DNA from 3 places in the Kaistia nematophila genome. Region 2 is predicted to be linked to each of the others. Evidence: predicted binding sites of a transcription regulator. Region 2 holds the regulator's gene; each other region holds the start of a gene.

Region 1 (4,026 bases), on a different contig from region 2:
GCCAGCACGGCGTCGGTCGCGGAGATGTCGATATAGGCGAGCCCACGCCCCAGCACCGTGGCCGGAAAGTCGGCGGTCGCGAGGTCGATGCAGACGACTACCGTGCCGATCCCGTCGAGCGCCGCGTCCCAGCCGGCCGGATCGGCCATGTCGATGACGGCTCCTTCGCAGCCGAGTGCGGCTGCCGTCGATCGCGCCCGCGCGCCGTCCCGGCCGGCGATCCGCACGCCCGCGACGCCCGCCCGGACCAGCCGCGCGGCGATCCTCTGCCCGACATGGCCATAGCCGCCGACGATCAAATATCCCGCCATCGCTTGTTCCCTGCTGCCTCCGGGGCGATATCACGCCCGACGACGCCGCAAGGACCATACCGAATCGTGACTATCCAAACGGAAAGCCCGCCGAGCGACGATGCGCCAAAGGCCTGTCGCCCCGCCGACTGTCTGGCCGAGGACTGGCTGAGCTTTCTCGGGCATCGATGGAACGCGCTGGCGCTCTGGCAGCTGACGGCGGGGCCTCTGCGCTTCACGGAGCTGCAGGCCGCGCTGCCCCGCATCACGCCCAAGGTCCTGACCGAGCGGGTGGCCGGACTTGTGGCGCGCGGGCTCGTGCTCCGGTCGGAGAGCAACCATTACCCGCGCGAGGTGAGCTACAGCCTCAGTCCGCGCGGACGCGCGCTCGGCCGGATCCTGCTCGATCTCTACGACTGGGCCGAAGCGGACGCCGCCGCCCCCTAATCGAAAAAGCCGAGGCGCTTCAACAGGAGGAGCGTGCAGACGGAGGCGAGGCCGCCGATCAGCGTGGCGCTGATCCAGCCATGCGCGCCCTCGAGAAAGGGCAAGCCGCCGGTATTCATGCCGAAGAAGCCGGTGACGAGCGTCGGCGGCATCAGCAGCGCCGTCATGATCGACAGGAAATAGAGGTGGCGGTTGCTGATCGTGGCGAGCTTCGCGGCGATCTCGTCCTGCAGGAAGCGCGCCCGATCCTGCACCTCCTGCACCTCCTGATCGAGCGTTTCGATCCGACGCAGCAACCTTTCCGCCGCCGCTCGCGAAGCGACATGGCTGTCGTCGGCATGCTCGTCCTCCGCGAATTCGCGCAGGATGCTGCGCAGGCCGGAAAGCTGGCGGTGCAGTTTCACGGCTGTGCGGCGCAGGGGCCCGAGCCGGCGCGACTCGTCGTGCAGGCTTTCGTCGAGCACCCGATCCTCGATCGAATCCGCCTCGGCGCGCGACGCCCGCAACGTCTCGGCGACGGCGCGAAGCACCTGGTCGATCATCATCTCGAACAGGGCGACGGGCCCGCCGACGACCTGCCCGCCATCGACCTTCTTGCGGGTCAGGGCGGCGGCGCGCACAGGATGGCGGCGGCCGGAAACGAGATAGCCGGGGCCGAAGGCAAAGCGCATCGGCACCGTGCGGTCGCTGTCTTCGTCGGGATCCTGCAGCGTGTCGGAGAAGCGGCCCCAGACCGACTGGGTGTCGTATTCGAGCGCCGGGTAATCGTCGGCGCTGAGCAACAGGCGGCGCGCATCCTGCCCGAGCCAGCCGACGCAGTTGACCCAGTCGCGCGCAAGCCTGTTGACGACGTCGAGATGGACCCAGAGGAACCCTTCGCCCGGCGCCGTCGGCACGATCGTATCGTCGAGCGGAACCGGGCGCGCGCGCCCCTCGCCATCGAACCGATAGGCCCAGATCACGCCGGAGGCGGGTCGCGCCATCCGCTCAGCCGGCAATGGATTTTCTGCGTGGCTCATCGATCGTGGGCAACTCGAAATCGTTCAGGCGCGGTGCCTGCCGCATCACTGCGACGACAGTCATGACAGAACGATGACAGTCCCGCAGGGCGTCATGACGCAGCGGCGGGAAGCAACCGGATTTTCATTGTCGACAGACCGCCGGCCAGCCATGATCACCCCTGCCCCTCCGGCACCTGACCGACTGGAACCTGGCGGAACCGCACATGCAGAACGACCCGCGATCGCACGGCCTCTGGGAACGCACGGCGCCCGCCGCTCCGGCCACCTCGCCGCTTCATCGCGATATCAAGGCCGACGTGGTGATCGTCGGCGGCGGCTATACCGGCCTCTCGACGGCATTGCACGCGGCGCGCGACGGGCTCGACGTCGCGCTGCTCGAAGGGGTGGAGTTCGGCTTCGGTGGCTCGGGCCGCAATGTCGGCCTCGTCAATGCCGGCATGTGGGTGATGCCGGACGATCTGCCGGCCACGCTCGGCCGTGATCACGGCGACCGCCTGCTCGACCTGCTCGGCAACGCGCCGAAGCTCGTCTTCGAGATCATCCGCAGCTACGACATCGCCTGCGAGCTGGAAACGGCCGGAACGCTGCATTGCGCTGTCGGCGACAAGGGCCTCGCCGAAATCCGGCAGCGCGCGGCGCAATGGAGCGCGCGCGGCGCGGCCGTGCGCCTGCTCGATGCCGACGAGACAGCGGCGAAGCTCGGAAGCCGCGCCTATGCCGGCTCGCTGCTCGACCTTCGGGCCGGGACGGTGCAGCCGCTCGCCTATGCGCGCGGTCTCGCCCATGCCGCGATCGGCGCCGGCGCGCGGCTGCACACGCGAAGCCCCGTCCGGCAGGCGGAAAGGGTCGCTTCCGGCTGGCGGGTGAAGACCGATCAAGGCAGCGTCACCGCGCCGTGGATCGTCGTCGCGACCGACGCCTATACCAACATGCCCTGGCCCGAGATCCGCAGCGAACAGGTTCACCTGCCCTATTTCAATTTCGCCACCGCGCCGCTCCGCGCGGAACTCCGCCGCTCGATCCTGCCCGAGCGGCAGGGCGCGTGGGACACCAAGGAGGTGCTAAGTTCATTCCGCTTCGACCGCGCCGGACGGCTGGTGTTCGGCAGCGTTGGAGCGCTGCGCGGCACGGGCGCCTCCGTCCACCGCGCCTGGGCCAAGCGGGCGCTCACAAGGATCTATCCGCAGATCGGCGACGTCGCCTTCGAGGCCGAGTGGTATGGCCAGATCGGCATGACCGACAACAGCCTGCCGCGCTTCCACAAGCTGGCGGAGAACGTCATCGCCTTCTCGGGCTATAATGGTCGTGGCATCGCGCCGGGTACGGTGTTCGGCCGCGTGCTGGCGGAGCACATCGCCGGCAGGATCGCCGAAGCCGACCTGCCGCTGCCGGTCACGCCTCCGGTCGAGGCGCGCTTGCGCCGGCTCAAGGAAGCCTATTACGAATTGGGCGCGCAGATCGCCCATCTCGCCGATGCCCGGCTCTGACCGCCGCGCGGACACCACGGAATTCGAGGAAACACCATGACGATCGCCATCAAGAACCCCCTCGCGGCCGAGGTCGACGCCCTGCTCTCCGGCCTGGGCGTCACCGCGGCGCGCACCGGCGGCACGCTCGCCGTCCATTCGCCCATCACCGGCGAGGAACTGGCCCGCCTCGCCGAGACCAGCGCCGCCGATGCCGGCAAGGCGATCGAAACGGCGCACGCCGCCTTCCTGGCCTGGCGCAGCGTGCCGGCGCCGAAGCGAGGCGAGCTGGTGCGCCTGCTCGGCGAGGAACTGCGCGCCCACAAGGCCGCGCTCGGCCGCCTCGTCTCGATCGAAGCCGGCAAGATCGTCTCCGAAGGCCTCGGCGAAGTGCAGGAGATGATCGACATCTGCGATTTCGCCGTCGGCCTGTCGCGCCAGCTCTACGGCCTCACCATCGCCACCGAACGCGGCGACCATCGGATGATGGAGAGCTGGCACCCGCTCGGTGTCACGGGCGTGATCTCGGCCTTCAACTTCCCCGTCGCTGTCTGGTCGTGGAACGCGGCGCTGGCGCTCGTCTGCGGCAACAGCGTCGTCTGGAAACCCTCCGAGAAGACGCCGCTGACAGCACTCGCGACCTCGGCCCTGTTCGAGCGCGCTCTGAAGCGCTTCGTCGCCGAAGGCGGCGCGGCGCCGGAGGGCCTCGCCGCGCTTCTGATCGGCGGACGCGAGATCGGCGAAGTGCTGGTCGATCACCCCCGCGTGCCGCTCGTCTCGGCCACCGGCTCGACCGCCATG
Region 2 (4,026 bases):
TGTCGTCGCTGCCGGTCACCATCTTCCAGTTTGCCCTGTCGCCCTATCCGGACTGGCAGAAGCTGGCCTGGTCCGGCGCCCTGCTCATCACCTTTACCGTGCTGGCGCTCAACATCGTCGCCCGCGCCTTCCTCAGCCCCAAGGCTTCCAAATGACCCAGACCGCGTTGAACACGGCCGGCATGGCCGAGAAGATTTCGATCCGCAATCTGAAGTTCTTCTACGGCGACAGCCTGGCGCTGAAGACCATCAACCTGCCGCTCTTCGAGAAGAAGGTCACCGCCTTCATCGGCCCGTCGGGTTGCGGCAAGTCGACCCTGCTGCGCGTGCTGAACCGCATGTACGACCTCTATCCGCGCCAGCGCGCCGAGGGCGAGGTGATCTTCGACGGCAAGAACGTCCTCGATCCCGACCAGGACCGCAACATGCTGCGCGCCCGCGTCGGCATGGTGTTCCAGAAGCCGACGCCGTTCCCGATGTCGATCTACGACAACATCGCCTTCGGCATCCGCCTCTACGAGAACATCTCGCGCTCCGAGATGGACGGACGCGTCGAGGCGGCGCTGACGCGCGGCGCCCTCTGGAACGAGGTCAAGGACAAGCTGCACTCCAGCGGCCTCAGCCTCTCCGGCGGCCAGCAGCAGCGCCTCTGCATCGCCCGCACCATCGCGGTACGGCCGGAAGTCGTGCTGTTCGACGAGCCGTGCTCGGCGCTCGATCCGATCTCGACCGCCAAGATCGAGGAACTGATCGACGAGCTGACGACCGACTACACGATCGCCATCGTCACCCACAACATGCAGCAGGCGGCGCGCGTCTCCGACTACACGGCCTTCATGTATCTCGGCGAGCTGATCGAATTCGACGAGACCACGAAGATCTTCACCTCGCCGTCCGACAAGCGCACCCAGGACTATATCACCGGTCGCTTCGGCTAAGCCGGGCCACGGGTAGGAGCACGACATGTCCGAACACATCGTTTCCAAGTACGACGAAGAGCTGAACGACGTTGCCCGCCGGATCGCCGAGATGGGCGGCATGGCGGAGCGTCTCGTCGACGTCGCCGTCGGCTCGCTGATGCGGCTCGACACTGATACGGCGCGCGCCGTCATCGCCGACGACAAGAAGCTCGACGTGCTGCAGCGCGAATGTGAAGAGCGCGCGATCATGATTATTGCGCGTCGTCAGCCGATGGCGATGGACCTGCGCGAAGTCATCGCCGCCCAGCGCATCGCCAGCGACCTCGAGCGCATCGGCGACCTCGCCAAGAACATCGCCAAGCGCGTCATCGCGCTCGACGGCCAGTTCCAGTCGAAGCGCTTCAACACCGGTGTCGAGCACATGGCGCAGCTGTCGCTCGCCCAGCTCAAGGACGTGCTCGACTCCTACGCCACGCGTGACGTCGAGCAGGCCTACCAGGTCTGGAAGCGCGACGAAGAGATCGACGCGATGTACACGTCGCTCTTCCGCGAACTGCTGACCTACATGATGGAAGATCCGCGCAACATCACCTTCTGCACGCATCTCCTGTTCTGCGCCAAGAACATCGAGCGCATCGGCGACCACGCCACCAACATCGCCGAAACGGTGCACTATGTCGTCACCGGCCAGGTTCTGGCCGAGGATCGTCCGAAGCAGGACGATTCCAGCACGACCGCCGTTGCCTATGAGCAGAACTGACCAAACGCCTGAATGCTAGGATCTTCGTGAATGACGCCGCGCGTTATGATCGTCGAGGATGAGGAGGCGCTGAGCCTCCTCCTCCGCTACAACCTCGAAGCCGAGGGTTATGCCGTCGAAGTGGTGCCGCGTGGCGACGATGCCGAGATGCGCCTGCTCGAGACCGTGCCCGACCTGCTGCTGCTCGACTGGATGCTGCCCGGGATCTCGGGCATCGAACTCTGCCGCCGCCTCCGTGCCCGCGATGCCACCCGCACGTTGCCGGTGATCATGCTCACCGCCCGCGGCGAGGAGCAGGAGCGCATCCGCGGCCTCGCCACCGGCGCCGACGACTATGTCGTCAAGCCGTTCTCCGTGCCGGAGCTTATGGCGCGCGTCCGCGCCATCCTTCGCCGTTCGCGCCCGGAGGTGATCGCCTCGCTGCTGCGCGCCGGCGACATCGAGCTCGACCGCGAGACGCATCGCGTCCGCCGTTCGGGTCGCGAGCTGCATCTCGGCCCGACCGAGTTCCGCCTGCTCGAATATCTGATGAAGAGCCCCGGCCGCGTATTTTCCCGCGAGCAGCTGCTCGACGGCGTTTGGGGCCGTGACGTCTATGTCGACGAGCGCACCGTCGACGTCCATATCGGCCGCCTGCGCAAGGCGGTGAACCGCGGCCGCGTCAAGGATCCGATCCGCACCGTGCGGGGCTCCGGCTATTCCTTCGACGACCAGTTCGCCGCCGCCTGAATCCCTTTCATCGCCGCCTTTCCCCCGGGAGGCGGCCTGAAGACAAGCAAAGCCGCGTTCGGGTATCTCCCGGCGCGGCTTTTTGCTGCCCGGATGGGAGTGCTACAAAAAGAAACGGCCGTGCGCCTCGGGGGGAGGGCGGCACGGCCGGAATGGCATTTCGGGACGAAGGCGCGGACGCCGTCGTCGTCAGGCTGGCGCGATCAGGCGCCGACGGCCTTCTTCTGGCGGCGGTCATGCACCGGCTGGTAGGCTACCCGCGAATGATATTCGCAATAGGGAATGCCCGAATTCGAGCGCTGGCCGCAGAAGTGGAAATCCTCGGTGCTCGGGTCGCCGATCGGCCACTTGCAGGTCTGCTCGGTGAGCGTGAGGATCGTGGCGTGCAGGCTGATCGGAACGACGACGTCGTCCGAGCTGACAGGCCGTGGCACGCGCCGCGGCTCGGGCGCCATCTGGCCGAGAGGCTTCAGGGCCGTGTTGCCGGCCACCATCGGCCTGACGGGATTGGGACGCCCTGTCGTTGCAGAGCGGCTACTGGTCGTCGACGCGGGCTTGCGCGGGCGGGCGACCGGCGCTGCGGCCGGCTTGGCACGACCCGAGAGGCTCAGCCGATGTACCTTGCCGATGACTGCGTTACGCGTTACGCCGCCGAGTTCCGAAGCGATCTGGCTTGCGCTCAGGCCGTCGGTCCAGAGCTTCTTCAGCAACTCAACCCGTTCGTCCGTCCAAGTCATTAGCGTGTCCTTGTCGGTCGGAGCGATACCCGGAATCCTGTCACGGTCGTTCAGCCGGGATGCCGGACGACTGCGGACGCCATACAAGGGTCAGGGGGAGGTACCTGCTCGATATTTCGTGTCTTAACGAAAAGTAAAATACTATATGGCGTGACTCGGTGACAAGAGTCCGGGGGATTCGTCAAAGAGGATCCGGCCGTTTTCCCCAACTTGCAGCGCATTCCCGATCCGTGAGTCCGGTCAAACGCTTAGCCGTCGTGACGTGGCTGCGGGCGGTGATTTGATTGACACAAATCGTCACGACCGTGATATAAGGGCAACGCAAAAAGGTGCTGCTCGGCGCGTCGGCCTCGGGCAGCACCTTTGATTTTTAGGCATCCGTTTCCGTGGTTTCATCCGAAGGAGGGGATATGAGCGCCCCCGATACCAGCGTTAAAAAGACCTCGACCAGCCTCTTCGACACCTTTTCGCGTGCGCCGCTCGAATTCGAGCGAGGCGAGGGGGCCTGGGTCTTTACGCGAGAGGGCGACGCTTATCTCGATTTCTCCGCCGGCATCGCGGTGAACACGCTCGGCCATGCCAATCCGGTTCTCGTGCAGGCGCTGACCGAGCAGGCCGGCAAGCTCTGGCACACCTCGAACCTGTTCCGCATTCCGGGTCAGGAGCGACTGGCCGACACGCTGGTCGCGAACTCCTTCGCCGACCGTGTCTTCTTCGCCAATTCGGGCGCGGAGGCGAACGAGGCCGCGATCAAGACGGCGCGGCGCTATCATTATGTGAATGGCCAGCCGGAACGCTATCGCATCCTCACCATCGAGGGCGCCTTCCACGGCCGCACGCTGGCGACGCTCGCTGCCGGCGGCCAGCAGAAATATCTCGAC
Region 3 (4,026 bases), on a different contig from region 2:
CCGACTGGAACGGCTTGCCGTCGAAGCCGAGCGCGGTGCGCACCCAGAAGGCGTCGACCGGGTCGGCGAGCACCAGCACCTCGACGCCGCGCTTGGCATAGCCCTCGAGATGCGGGCTGGCGGCGATGGTCGCCGCATCGTCGCCGAGCGCGTAGTAGATCGCCGTCTGGTTGGGCCGGAAGCCGGCGACTACGTCGTTGAGGCTGCGCCAGGCGTCGCCGCCGGTCGTCGTCTTGAAGCGGGCAAGCTTGAACAGGCCGTCGCGCCGGTCGGGCGCCTCGTAGAGGCCCTCCTTCAGCACGGCGCCGAAGGATTCCCAGACCTTGGCGAAGCTGTCGGCATTGTCGGTCGCGAGCTTGTCGAGGTCGGCGAGGATGCGGTTGGTGACGCCCTTGCCGATCGCCTCGATCACCGGGTTCTTCTGCAGCATCTCGCGCGAGAGATTGAGCGGCAGGTCTTCCGAATCGATCACGCCGCGCACGAAGCGCAGCCAGGGCGGCAGGATCTCGGCCTCGTCGGTGATGAAGACGCGGCGGACGTAGAGCTTCACCTTGCCCTGCCGCTCCGGCTCGAACAGGTCGAACGGCCGCGACGAAGGCACGAAGAGCAGCACGGAATATTCCGTCCGCCCCTCGGCGCGATAGTGGATGGTGACGGCCGGCTCGTCGAAGCGGCCGCCGACATGGCCGTAGAAGTCCTTGTATTCCTCCTCGGTGACCGAGGCCTTCGACTTCCGCCACAGCGCGCTGCCGTCGGCGAGCTGCTCCTCGGTGCCATCGGCGAGCTTCAGCACGATCGGCACCGGCACATGCGCCGAATAGGCGGTGACGATGCGCTCGATTGTCTCCGTCTCGGCATAGCTGGCATTGTCGGGGTTCAGGTGCAGCACGATCCGCGTGCCGCGCGCCGGCGCTTCGGCCAGGTCGACGGGCTCTATCTCGTAGGCGCCCTTGCCGTCGGAATGCCAGCGCCAGGCCTCGTCCGAGCCGGCCTTGCGCGAGAGGACGGTGACGCTGTCGGCGACCATGAAGGCGGAGTAGAAGCCGACGCCGAACTGGCCGATCAGCGCCGAACCCTTCGCGCCCTCGCCGGCCTGCTCGAGGAAGGCGCGTGTGCCGGACTGGGCGATGGTGCCGAGATTGTCGATCAGCTCCTGCCGGTCCATGCCGATGCCGTTGTCGGCGATGGCGAGGCTGGGCGCTTCCTTGTCGGCCTCGATGACGATCCGGAAGGCGTCGCCGCCCTCGGCGATGGCCGGATCCGACAGCGAGAGCGTGCGCAGCTTCTCGCAGGCGTCTGCGGCGTTGGAGATCAGTTCGCGCAGGAAGACATCGCGATTCGAATAGACCGAATGCACCATCATGTGCAGCAGGCGGGAGACCTCGGCTTCGAAAGTGCGGGTTTCGGCGGCTGGCTTCTGTTCAGACACGCTTCTCTCTCCGGTATTTTCGTCCCGTCGCCACGGGCCATCGGCAGGCGGGGAACGCGATCGGCATCAGGCCGGCGCAGGCGCGGCGGCGCTGATATCGCCGGTTGGCAGCGGAGATTCAAGACCGGAGGGCCGCGCCCGTCCCGCAGGCAAAGAAAAAGGCCGGCGGGGGCCGACCTCAGGGGACTTTTTGGGAGGGGGAATGCAATTCGACGTCTGCTTCGAAGGTGGTCCGGCTCGACTGAGGACCCCGGGGGGCTGGGGGGCTGAGAAATTCCGAAGCCTTGGCCAAGCCGGACCGTTCGAAGCGATGATGAGATATTGCCGGGCCAATGCGGCCGGTGCCGGGCCGAAAAAGGGCGGAATAAAGGAATTTTTAGGCTTAACTTCAAAGCGGCGTGATGATTGCGGCGAAATCGCGTTTGCCGGCTCCGGAATGCCGGCGGACCGCCGTTCCGGGCCGAATCGTTCGCGAGCCTTGCCAGTCGTGTCGATCGGAGCGATCATGACGCTTCGATGACGGAGCGGCTCGTAACAGGAGGCGCCATTGAGCGAAGGTGACGAGAAGGCGTCGGCCGGCGGCAGCGCGACGCTGGTCACGCTGAAACCGCCGGAAGCGACGAAGGTCGCGCCCCTGATTGCTTTCAACCGACTGGAGCTGAACGAGATCCTGCGCGTCTATGGGCGCATGGTCGCCGCCGGCGAATGGCGCGATTATGCGATCGACCATCTGCGCGACAAGGCGGTGTTCTCGATCTTCCGCCGTTCATCCGAAATGCCGCTCTACAAGGTGGTGAAGGATCCGGAGCTCCGGAACCGCCAGGGCGCCTATGCGGTGATCGCGGCGGGCGGCTACATCATGAAGCGCGGCCACGACCTGCGGCAGGTGCTGGCGGTGCTGGATACCAAGCTGAAGCTCGTTCAGGGCTGAGCCGTCCTAGATCGGCTTGGCGGGTCTATTGGTGCTGATTGGAGATCTCGTCGGCCTCGCATCGCGCATAGTCATATGCCTCTCGCGCGAACCGGCTGGCTTGCTGCGACAACGCATTGGCCTCGCTGACAAACGAGTTCAGCTTTTCGATATATTCCTCGACCTCGCGCTTGTAGCTATCGATTTCCCAGCTATCGCACTCATGCTTCCCTGACCATTTATAGCTGGAGAGGCAGTAGGGCACATCGGGACGGTCGAACCTGCCGGGTGCACTCGGAGCGGAAAAACGGCCGTATGGCTCGGAGCAGAACGCATGGGCGTTGCCCGCTCCCGCCAGCATAATCCCTAACGCAGTGGCGAAGCGCTTCACGGCACCTTCCCTCTCATCTGATATCCCTTCGCTATATCTGAAGGTCGGGGGCACTAGAAGGGATGCCCGGCGGCGCGTCGCTGCCGGCGCCGAGGGCGCGCTGCATCAGCACGCTGTCGAGCCAGCGGCCATGCTTCCAGCCGACATTCTCGAACATGCCGACGAGGCGGAAGCCGAGCGCCCGGTGCAGGCGGATCGACGCCTGGTGGCCGGAATCGCCGATGACGCCGACCATCTGGCGGAAGCCGGCCTCGGTCGCGGCCTCGATCAGCGCCGCGAGCAGGCGGCGGCCGACGCCGCGCCCCTGCGCGGCCGGGCTCAGATAGATCGAATCCTCGACCGTGTGGCGGTAGGCAGGCCGGGCGCGATAGGGGCCGGCATAGGCATAGCCGAGCAACTCGTTGCTCTCGGTCGCGACCAGATAGGGATGGCCGCCGGCGAGCAGCGCGTCGTGGCGCCGTCGCATCTCGTCGAGGTCGGGCGGATCGAGCTCGAAGCTTGCCGTGCCGTGCAGCACCGAATGCGCGTAGATCGCCGTGATGGCGGCGAGGTCGTCGAGGGTGACGGGGCGGATTTCGATGGGGTCCGGCGTGGCATGCATGGCGCTGTCTCGCATTGAGCGGGGCGACCATAGCGACGGCAAGGGCGCTGGCAACGAAAATGCGCGCCGGCAATAAAAAAGGGCGCGGCCTAGGCCGCGCCCTCGCTATCCGCTGGATGCCCCGCCTTAGCGGCGGTCGCCGAACAGGCGCAGCAGCATCAGGAACAGGTTGATGAAGTCGAGGTACAGCGTCAGCGCGCCCATGATCGCCTTGCGGCCGGCCACGGTGCCGTCGTCGCCGACATAGTACATTTCCTTGATCTTCTGCGTGTCATAGGCGGTGAGGCCCACGAAGATCAGCACGCCGAGGACCGAGATCGCGAAGCCGAGCGCCGACGATCCGATGAAGATGTTGACGATCGAGGCGATGATGATGCCGATCAGGCCCATGAACAGGAACGAGCCCATTCCGGTCAGGTCGCGCTTCGTCGTGTAGCCATAGAGGCTCATCGCGCCGAAGGTGGCGGCGGTGATGAAGAACACCTGCGTGATCGACTGCGCCGTGTAGACAGCGAAGATCGACGACAGCGAGACGCCCATCAGCGCCGCATAGCCCCAGAACACGAGCTGGGCGGTCGACGTCGACATCTTCTGGATGCCGAAGGACAGCCAGAACACGAGCGCGACCGGCGCGAGCACCAGCACCCACATGATCGGGCCGGTGTAGATCGCGGCGCCGAGGCTGGTCAGCATCA

What was found. The regulator PhoB, encoded in region 2, activates phosphate uptake and scavenging genes when phosphate is short. The targets are predictions, from matches to a motif close to TGTCATNNANCTGTCAT.
Region 1: OSH07_RS15805 (CorA family divalent cation transporter) is a predicted target of PhoB. The motif match lies at 1,819-1,835, and genes of this name have one in related genera.
Region 3: OSH07_RS12585 (DUF2794 domain-containing protein) is a predicted target of PhoB. The motif match lies at 1,935-1,951, and genes of this name have one in related genera.

The regions. Positions count from the first base shown of each region.
Region 1 is NZ_JAPKNK010000006.1:240,831-244,856, reverse strand. Features, by position in the region: gene OSH07_RS15815 (saccharopine dehydrogenase family protein) at 1-311, opposite strand, end outside; gene OSH07_RS15810 (winged helix-turn-helix transcriptional regulator) at 378-737, shown strand; gene OSH07_RS15805 (CorA family divalent cation transporter) at 734-1,720, opposite strand; gene OSH07_RS15800 (NAD(P)/FAD-dependent oxidoreductase) at 1,963-3,246, shown strand; gene amaB (L-piperidine-6-carboxylate dehydrogenase) at 3,283-4,026, shown strand, end outside.
Region 2 is NZ_JAPKNK010000001.1:825,570-829,595, forward strand. Features, by position in the region: gene pstA (phosphate ABC transporter permease PstA) at 1-155, shown strand, start outside; gene pstB (phosphate ABC transporter ATP-binding protein PstB) at 152-937, shown strand; gene phoU (phosphate signaling complex protein PhoU) at 963-1,679, shown strand; gene phoB (phosphate regulon transcriptional regulator PhoB) at 1,710-2,408, shown strand; gene OSH07_RS03750 (GcrA family cell cycle regulator) at 2,612-3,145, opposite strand; gene OSH07_RS03755 (aspartate aminotransferase family protein) at 3,556-4,026, shown strand, end outside.
Region 3 is NZ_JAPKNK010000004.1:381,723-385,748, reverse strand. Features, by position in the region: gene htpG (molecular chaperone HtpG) at 1-1,429, opposite strand, end outside; gene OSH07_RS12585 (DUF2794 domain-containing protein) at 1,977-2,360, shown strand; gene OSH07_RS12580 (hypothetical protein) at 2,386-2,730, opposite strand; gene OSH07_RS12575 (GNAT family N-acetyltransferase) at 2,762-3,331, opposite strand; gene OSH07_RS12570 (Bax inhibitor-1/YccA family protein) at 3,458-4,026, opposite strand, start outside.